DNA from 3 places in the Selenomonas sp. oral taxon 920 genome. Region 2 is predicted to be linked to each of the others. Evidence: riboswitches for the same ligand, from Rfam matches in the RefSeq annotation. Region 2 holds a riboswitch; each other region holds the start of a gene.
What was found. Region 2 has a riboswitch for cobalamin ahead of BCS37_RS08030 (sirohydrochlorin cobaltochelatase). Riboswitches for the same ligand answer to the same signal wherever they lie in the genome.
Positions count from the first base shown of each region.

Region 1: it holds a riboswitch for cobalamin, as region 2 does, so the genes downstream of both, BCS37_RS01395 (TonB-dependent receptor plug domain-containing protein) here and BCS37_RS08030 (sirohydrochlorin cobaltochelatase) in region 2, are expected to answer to the same signal.
Region 3: it holds a riboswitch for cobalamin, as region 2 does, so the genes downstream of both, nikB (nickel ABC transporter permease) here and BCS37_RS08030 (sirohydrochlorin cobaltochelatase) in region 2, are expected to answer to the same signal.

Region 1 covers NZ_CP017042.1:315,789-319,069, forward strand. Annotated here, with positions in the region: gene BCS37_RS01395 (TonB-dependent receptor plug domain-containing protein) at 1-2,035, opposite strand, end outside; cobalamin riboswitch at 2,438-2,612, opposite strand; gene BCS37_RS01400 (hypothetical protein) at 2,791-3,281, shown strand, end outside.
Region 2 covers NZ_CP017042.1:1,676,461-1,679,741, forward strand. Annotated here, with positions in the region: gene BCS37_RS08025 (Gfo/Idh/MocA family protein) at 1-690, opposite strand, end outside; gene BCS37_RS08030 (sirohydrochlorin cobaltochelatase) at 847-1,878, opposite strand; cobalamin riboswitch at 1,995-2,183, opposite strand; gene BCS37_RS08035 (vWA domain-containing protein) at 2,252-2,986, opposite strand.
Region 3 covers NZ_CP017042.1:1,161,066-1,164,346, forward strand. Annotated here, with positions in the region: gene BCS37_RS05415 (ABC transporter substrate-binding protein) at 1-4, opposite strand, end outside; gene nikC (nickel transporter permease) at 16-828, opposite strand; gene nikB (nickel ABC transporter permease) at 825-1,769, opposite strand; cobalamin riboswitch at 1,918-2,117, opposite strand; partial or broken gene BCS37_RS12235 (secretion protein HlyD) at 2,286-2,436, shown strand; gene BCS37_RS05430 (MATE family efflux transporter) at 2,433-3,281, opposite strand, start outside.

The DNA.
Region 1 (3,281 bases), 1.0 Mb from region 2:
TGCCCTCCCATCTTGGCTGGTAGGTCGGACGCACTTCGAACCAGTCGTAATGGACCCCCGGAGAGGAATCCCTGCGCTGCGCCGCTATGTTGAGATGCGTGCCTTCGATATCGAGATCAAACTTCTTCCAGTGGAAATTCGTCTGCAGCTCAATGCCGTGTGCCTTACCGCGCATGTCGTTGAAGTAGGAGCTGTAGTTGAGCCCCGCGCGGTAGAGGTAGAGCATCCGCTGCGTGTCGCGCCAGAAATAGGTGAGCGTTGTTCGATTGTCCGAGCCAAGGAACTTGCCGTCCCATATGACACTGAGATCGAACTGCTTGCCGTATTCTGGCTGCGGAAATTTGGCGCCGCTCCCCTTATAGTCCATCGGTGCCGGCATGATGCCCGCGCCGTCGCCCGCGATCTCATACATGTTGAGCAGGCGGAAGTAGGTGCCGCCCGTCATGCGCATCGTAAAGTGGTCGTTGAACTCCTTCTTGAGTGCGAGCTGCCACGTCACCTTGGAATCGACCTGACTGTCCTTCGGATGAACCCAACGGTACGTTTTGAGAGGGTTAAAGCGTCCAAACTGACTGTAGCCAATGATCTGCGAGCGGTTGTAGCGGACGGCGGGCGTCAGCTGCCACGTCTTCTTTTTATCGAGCGTGATCGTATCCTGCAGCTGCACATTGAAGATGTTCTGATCGAACTGGTTGCGCATCTGCGCCCAGAGATTCCCAATGCCCGCCTGCACATCGTCGATGACCTCATCAAGTCCGTCGCCGTCGATATTCATGCGCTCATGCGAGTAGTTCATCTGGAAGTCGAGCATGTTGTTTTTGCTGAGCTCGTAGGTGCCGTCTATCTGCACATTGTATTTCTTCGAACGATAGCGGCTCCACTCCCTCATGGGAATCTTAATCATATAGCGCAGACCGTCGTGAATATTCTCGGCACGGTAATCCTTGCTCTGGCTTAGATAGTCAATCATCCAACCCCATTCATAGCGTTTCCCTATATAGCGTCGCTGTACGAGCAGCTCCGCTGCACTGATTTTTTGATGCCGCTTGTCGTATTTATAGAGATCGTATTTATCCACGAGAAGCCCCGGCTGAATCATATCGAAATAGCTTCGATAATCAACCCAGAGGCTGTCCGGCAGATGTCGATCGACAGTCTTGTATGTTCCCTTGATCATCCAGTCATCATTCTGCCATTTGACGAGAAGATCCGAATTGCTGTAGTCGTTGTATTTACGGCGGCGCTCGGGATCGTCGGCGGCTGTCACCAAGCGACCGCCGTTGTCTTCGAGCCACTGGATACAATCATCTACCATCTGCTGCCATGCGCCGGCGCCATTTGCAATATCATATGCGGCTCTCTCTGCCGGCGTCATAGCGAGATAACCTTGCAGTTCCACCCGTGTTTCCACAATCTGCCGCCCAATTCCGGTATTTGTATAGAACTGATCCGCCGCATAGCTGCGGTAGGGGAAATCGCCGTCACGCGACTCGTGATTGAATCCGAAAAGCAGACTGCCGCTGCCGACGGGTGCCGTAACCTCGACCGATGCTTTCTTCCCGCCGAATGAGCTCGGTCCGATCTCGGCAGACCCGTGCGCCTCTGCCGGTTTCTTTGTCACGACGTTGATGACTCCGCCGATGAACGTGCCCGCAAAACGTGCAGGGATATAGCCGCGGTAGACCTCGATGCGTTCGACGTTGCTGACGGGGATCGTCGAGATGTCGACCGCCGCATCGCCGCCGAGGTTTGTCAGCACACCGTCGACGAAGACTCCGACCTGCGCTGCTGTCGAGCCGCGTACGGTTACGGTCGTATACTGCCCCTTGCCCTGCACCTCACGCACATGCACGCCTGGCACCATTTTCAGAAAGTCCGGCAGGGTTTTCTGCTCGCCCTTGAACTCCTCAGGGCGGATGACGGTTACGGTGCCGGGAGAGAGGATCTCCTCCCACGCGGGACGCTTCGCCTCGACGGTGATGTCCGGCGTTGTGTATTCCAACGGCATATTCGTTCCCGTTGCCGGCATCTCCATTGGCGAAGCATCAGATGCGGCGTTGTCTTTGGCACCTGCCGCAGATGCCGAAGTATGTTCTGCGGCAGCGGCAGGATGACAGAACACACCTGCAAGCAGCATCCATAGAACACCCGCGAGGAGGTTCTTCTTTTTCTGTTTTTCCGACATGGGAAAGCCTCCGTTCTCTCCAATCGTCATATAAATTATGTTTTTGAAATATATAGATAATAAGTTATGGACGAACCGGTTCTTTCATGAAAAAAAGTCCGTCTGCGACCAGGATTGGTTTAGACGGACTTTTTTCATAAGAAAAGAAAACCCGGTGTACTAAATACAACCGGAGATGTCTTGTCATGAAGTATCGACAAAATCCCCTACCCATCGCTCGCAGGTACCGGCTTCTGAAATCCGCAAAAGCCGACGGTGATGTCGAAATAGGTAAGTATCCTGGCTTGGTGTCATCGTCTGCACACGCCTTCCCAGATTGCTCCAGTGACATTGTTGTGTGAAGACTCTACCTTACAGTGGCGGGACCGCTTCGGCTTATACCGAATTCCAGTTTAAGTCTCTCGACGCCTATTTCCTCTTATATTCAATTTTTATGTTTATATTAATACGACTTGTATAATTTTGTCAATAAGAGAATATAACTTATATTTTGTTAATATTAAGGAGTGATGGATTATGACGAGGTTGTTTCAATATAGTTGCGTGAAATGAATCTTCAATGATATAATGACAGCGTTTGTATTTGTGCGAAGGGAGGTGGGGCAATGCCCCTGGATGAATTTGCGTGGCGCGTGCGGCTCGCACGGCGGCGCAAGGCACACGCACGAAAATTCAAGATGGCGGCGGGGCTGATCACCCTGACGATTGCAGCGATTGCATGGTACCTCGGCTACTACATGCAGCGTCCCGAGTACGCACTCGCACAGGCGGCTGCTGCGGTGGAGCAGCATGATCTGGCGGCGTTCCAACGCCGCGTGAATATCGCGGCGGTTGCGGACGCGGGCTACGATGACCTCACTTATGTGCTCTTTTCGCGCGACACGAGACTGTCGGAGTCGGAGCGCAGCGCCTCCGGAAAATTTTATCAGCGCATCAAGGGGAGTGTTGCCGAGGGGCTGACGTACACGATCGAGAATGCCGTCCAAAATTCTGTATGGGCAGAGCCGGAGGGCGTAAATGCGCTCAAAGGCCGTCAGCTCGGCATCGACTTTGAGTATCTGATGGAGTGCAGCCATCTGCGGGACACCAGCGTCCT
Region 2 (3,281 bases):
TGCCGCCGCCGCCGTTGCAACAAAGCCATCATAGCGCAGCGTCAGCACTCCCGAGGTATCAATCCCGTTGAAGCCGATATTCGCGGTGTAGGAGGCGGACTGCGGACGCCCGAAGAGCGCGACGATGAGCGCAAGGTTGTAGACATTCAGGTCATAAAGTGCCCCGCCCGAAAGCACAGGATCAAACGCCGGCGCCACGTCGCGCGCGAGATAGCGCTCGTAGCGGCTCGAGTACTGCGAGAAATTTGCCTGCACGAGGCGAATGAGTCCGAGCTGCGGGAGCGCGGACAAGATCCCGAGATAGTTTGGCAGGAAGAGCGGTGTCACTGCCTCGAACAGATAGCACCCTGCTGCACGCGCACGCGCGATCAGCTCCTCCGCCTCTGCGAGCGTCGAGGTAAAGGGTTTTTCCACGATGACGTGCCAGCCCGCCTCAATCGCCGCACGTGCATACGAGAAATGCGCGCTGTTCACAATGCCGAGGTAGACAACGTCCGCCTCATGTGCCGCAAGCATTGCCTCGTAGTCCGTCACCGTCTGCGGGACACCGAACTCACGCGCCAATGCCTCCGCTTTCTCCCGACTGTGCGGGCGCGCACAGATTGTTTTCACCTCGACATTTCCCACCTGACGCAGGGCAATGAGTGCCTCCCGCGCAATCATTCCCGTACCGACAATCGCTATCTTCATCGATCAGTTCTCCTTGTTATGCGGAATCCGCTGTCTCCACACGGCAAACATCGTACTCTATTATAACAGGGTACGCATACAAAGAAAAGGGGCTGCTGCGGAAGTGAAACACTTCCGCAGCAACCCCTTCACCGCAGTCTGCGTAAAACGCCGATCTTACTTCATGATTTTGAGATGATCTGCGTCTGCATCCTTGTTCCCCTGCAGAGCATCCCACGCATCATTCGCGCGCTCTACAAATGCAGCCCGAATATTCTTGTTCTCGCCGAGACCGTGCAGATAGGTATTCACCTTAAAGCCCTTGCTCTCAAGAATACTCTTGTGCGAATCCGAATCTTTGCCCGCCATATCGTTGTGTGCATGATCGCCCGCAACCATCATAATCGGCATGAGCGTTACTGTCTTGACATTCGCATTGTTGAGCTTCGGAACGACATCCTCGAGACTCGGCCACCCCTCAACCGTGTAGACGTAGACATTCTTATATCCGAGCGCATCGAGCTTCGCCTGAATCACGGAATAGTAAGCATTGGAAACGTGCGGTGTGCCGTGTGCCATGAGGAGGAGAGCCTCATCCTTGCCAAGCTTCGGGAACTGGCTGGAGACGGCCTTGATGAACTCCGCAACGTCATCCGACTGCTCTTCCTGCCCCTGCCAGTACATAAGCGATGTCCCGCAGGTCATCGTCTTGAACTGTTCTTTATACTCATTGAACACGGCCTTGACATAGGAGTACTCCATGCCCGGGATGACATCAAGCGAGACGAGAGCCACACGCGAGTAGCCGTCTGCCTTGAGTTGTGTCAGCGCCTCCTCGGGGGTCGGATACTTCTTTCCCTCATTCTTTTCGATACGGTCGATGATAATGTGGGAGGTGAATGCCGTCACAACCTTCACACCCGGATGGGCCGCCTGAATGTCACGCACGGTTGCCTCAATCGTCTTTTCACGCGTCTCCTTGAACGTCGTGCCGAAGCTCGCCACGACGATGGCATCCTTGTTCGTGTAGTTCCGCATCTGCGGATTATCATACTTCAGGACACCGATCTCAGACGCCTCCATGAGTGCCGGTGTTGCCGTCTTCACCTCGGGGTTCAGCTCATACGCGGCCTCCGCAGGGCTGTAGGAAAAGCCCAGAACAGCTGAGCAGGCAAGGGATGCGACCAGCATTTTCTTCCAATTCTTCATCCGAATTCCTCCCAAAAAATATAAATTAAAGGCTTTCCTGCAAGAGCAAGAAAGCCTCGTGAAATCATCTCCACGAATCCCCTTCCTGTCACTCGCAGGTATGTGCCTACGGCACACGGTGGATTGTCAGACAGGCAGTTCTCCTGGCTCGGTTCATCACTCCCCTGCGCCTTCCCGGAAGGTCTGTCTTCCAGTGGCTTCCTTGCAGGTTCGCTCCCCTCACAGTGGCGGGACCGCGCCGGCTCCCCCGGCTTCTCTATTAAGCATGTGCCATACAGCACTGCACCTGTCTCCCGTTCATTCAGTTATGCAACAATATGTCACAGCTATTAGAATACATCGTTATGTGTAAATTGTCAATCGGTGCACCGACTTATTTTGACGTGTCCTCTTCCACACGGGAACGCCAACGCCCCTTCTCTGCCGTCGAGGGCTCTGCTGTCTCTTCGACAAATGCGGAAACGGCATCATAGTTCGCGCGGACACCGGACTCCGTGTTCCGATAGGTCACGGCATTCGCCTTTTTCACGCCGATCGCATCCGCCTCCTCCACCGCGTCGATGTTCGCACCGAGGTAGACAAAGTCCCAGCCCGCCTTTTCCTGCTTGTCCGAAATCAGCTGTTTGACCTTCGGCTTAGTGAACTCCGTGCTCGCGTTCTCCATTCCATCCGTGATGATGACGAAGATCACCTTTGTTCCCTCGCGCTCCGAGACGCCCCTCTGCTCCATTCGCAGGATCGTCGCCCCCACGGCATCGAGCAGTGCCGTCGTACCGCCTACCTCGTACTCCTTCGCCATCAGTGGTTTTACGAAATGAATATCCTTGCGCTCGTAGAGCATATCCACCTCATCGTTAAAGAGAACCGTCGTCACACGCACGGGAACGGCGAGTGCTTTCTGTTTCTCGATCATGGCATTAAAGCCGCCAATCGTGTCGGACTCCAGCCCCGACATCGATCCACTCTTATCGAGGATCAGCACAAGCTCGATGCGCTCCGGCTTCTCGGCAGACAGCGGCATCTCCTTTGCCGTCTCCGCCGCGCCGACTGCTGCAAATGCCATGCACAGCAGACAGGCAAGGACAGCAGAATAAATTTTCTTCCACATAGTATGCGACCTCCTTTGCAGTTAGAACATTGAAACAACTTTCTCTGTCCACATCTTATCAGGTTCAAAAGATTATTTCAATCAGGCAAAGGTTAGATGCCAAAACGATATATTGCTGTCTTTGTTTACCTCACCTATTTCAAAAGCATCCACTTTTTCTTTAGTGTTTTCGCAAGTCCTCTGCCAAAGCAAAAATCATCGTACGCTTAAACTTTTCTCCACCGAAAACAAAAAATCCATACGCCGAATGTGACGTACGGATTCTCCTCGATGTGAAATTCCAAGCCGTATTTTC
Region 3 (3,281 bases), 520 kb from region 2:
CCATATGTTCCTCCTTTAATTTGCCTTGCGCGGGTCCATAATATCCCGCAGACTATCTCCCCAAAGATTAAATACCGCGACGACGAATACGATCGCCAGTCCGGGGAAGATCATAAGCCAGGGTGCCGTCTGGATCAGCTGACGCCCCTCATTCAGCATGAGCCCCCACTCCGGTGTCGGCGGCTGTGCGCCAAATCCGAGGAAGGAGAGCCCCGCAAGCTCCATCATGAGTGCGCCGATGTCGAGTGCGGCGGTCACAATGATAATCGGTATGATATTCGGCAGGATATGCCGACGAATCATCGCAAGCGGTCGTGTACCATTTGTAATTGCAGCAGCTAGGAAATCCTGCTGCTTAACCTTCAACGTCATACTGCGTGCAAGACGTGCATACTTTGTCCAGCCTACAATAACAACGGCGAGCACTGCGTTGACTGCACTCCCGCCGAGCACGCCGGCAATCGCAATGGCAAGCACGATGCCCGGAAATGCAAGGAACACGTCGGTCAGACGCATGATGGCATTGTCCACCTTACCGCCCACATAGGCAGAGATCACACCGATCAATGTGCCAAGTCCTGACGAGATGATGACAACTGTGAGCGCCATCGTAATCGAGATGCGTGCACCGTAGAGAATACGCGTAAAGATATCGCGCCCGAGCTTATCTGTGCCAAAGTAATGCTCAGCGGATGGCGGCAGGAGAGAATTCTGAATCTGCGACTCATATGGATCGTATGACGAGATCAGCGGTGCACAGATGGCGACAAGCACAATCAGCAGGATGATGCCTGTATAGATACGAAACAGCAGTTGATCCCGCGTCATGCTTTCGCCCCCTTCCTGAGTCTCGGATCAAGGTACGCATAGGATATATCAACAATGAGGTTCACAAACATATAGAGTGTTGCAATCCAGAGGACAAAGCCCTGGAGGAGCGGATAGTCGCGTGCTTCGATCGCACGCACCGCAACGCGTCCGATGCCCGGCCACGAAAAGACAATCTCAATGACGGCAACCCCGCCGAGCAGCCAGCCAATGGAAAGCCCAAGCAGTGTGATGAGCGGCAGGAAGGCATTCGGCAGAACGTGACGAATGAGGATGCGTGTCATCGACATGCCGCGTGCCTTGAGACCCGTGACGTAGTCCTGCCCGAGCTCCTCAAGCACCGCCGTACGCACCTGACGCGTATACTTCGATGACAGCAGGATGGCAAGTGTAAAGGCAGGGAGAATCATACGATCAAGGCTGACCTCGCCGCCTGCAATCGGGAAAAGTCCAAGCTTCAGACCGAATACATAGAGCAGAATAAGGCCCACCCAGAAGCTCGGCATGGAGACACCGAGAAAGGTGAAGAATCGTATGACTTGATCCGGCCACCGATTACGATAGAGTGCTGAGATAACTCCTGCCGGAATGGAGATCGAGAGCATCATCACCACCGCTGTCCCCGCAAGCAACAGTGTTCCCGGCAGATTCTGCAAGAGTTTATCCTGTACCGGAATTTTTGCCGAGTAGGAACGCCCCATATCCCCGTGTACCACACCGTTCAGCCAACTGAGATACTGTTCGTGGAACGGTCGATCCAGCCCCAACTCGTGACGTGTACGCTCGATGGTCTCTTGTGATACAATCGTATCGCCGGTTTCGAGAATCGCATCCACAGGATCGCCCGGCGCAATGAATGTCAGACTGAACGTCAGAAAACTGACCCCCAGCAGGGTAATGATCATCTGCCCCAGACGCATCAGGATCGCTTTTGCACTCAACTCCCCAACTCCTTTGTTGTCGTGTAGAAAATAAAACCGCCTGTCTCTTTTAAGACAGGCGGAAGAATGCACACAAAAAACAACGATCTTACGGCACTCCCTAGTGCTGTAAATCGCACATCCATCTTCCCATCTCTCGTGAGTCCATCAATGAATCTTATTGCGAGCAGGCTTTCCGGCTCATAGATCGCTGCATTCTTCCGCCTTCCCAGGATTATCCCAGTGACTTTACAGGCACAGGCTCTGCGCCTGTGGAAGAACACTCCCTATTTACGGCTGCGGGACAGCATGGGAATTTCACCCATTTTCCTCTCATCGCTCAACGGAATGCGCACAAAGCAATATTCATCCGTCGACACTCGCAACGTCATTTATTTGGTTTTCAACATAAGTTCAAACGTAGTATATCCATATTAGATATGCTTGTCAAGCCATTTATTTCAGATTATTGTATTGGGATAGTCAAAAAGTCCCTTGTATTTCATCTTGATTCTTTCTTAAGGAATCGCTGATAAAATGAAGTCCGTCAGATTGGCGTAGATTTTTTCGTCCGAACAAGGAGACAAACCGGACGCATAGCAAGGGCTATGTGGAGGATTTGTCGACACAGTGCGGGCAAAAAAGATGCGCCAAGATGGCGCGGCTGAATTTATCAGTGCTTCCTTAACATAGATTCAATGCATGCGTGGAATTTCTTTCATGATATACCTTACGCAGGAGTATGGCTGCACAGATGGCGCGTATACTCTGATCGAGTGCTAGTGAAAGCCATGCACCCTCAAGTCCCATATTGCACTCATAGAGGAAAATATAGGTGATAATCGGCCGCAGTACCGTTATACTGATAAAGGAATAGGCTGCTACCTGTGATGTCTTTCCGCTTGCGCGCAGAATACCGGCACAGACCATCTGGTACGCCTCTGGAAAACTGACCGCTGCGACGTATGCGATAATCAGGCTGCCAAGAGGTAGGAGAGCTGCATCACGCGCATAGACGGCAAAGATTTCCTCGCGCAGTAAGAAGGTTATGAGGAATACAATGACGGAGAAAATCAAACTCCAGCGCATCCCCGTCCAGAGATAGCGGCGCCATTCATTCTGCTTATGGCTGTCTCGGTTGTGTCCGGCGAGAACCGTGCTTGCTTTTCCCATCCCATTGCAGAAGCTGTAATAGAAATCACAGAAGTTCATTGCTATTGCATGGATGGCATACGGAATCGTCCCCAGTTCCGCGACCATGCGGGTGTAGACGACCATGCCGATGCGTTCAAATCCCTGCTCACTGAAGATACCGCCGAATACGCTGAGGAATTCACGCAGATAGGTGCGCGTCAGACGATAATTTCCCTGTGCAAAGATCCCCCATGCATAGAGTACGCGCAGGGTGAGATAGGTTGACCAAAGTGTTCCGCCGATTGTTCCAAGCGCAGCACCAAGAACGCCGAGCTGTGGGAATGGCCCAAGTCCAAAGATCAGGAGAGCATTGAGGATGACGTTGACGACGTTCCCCTG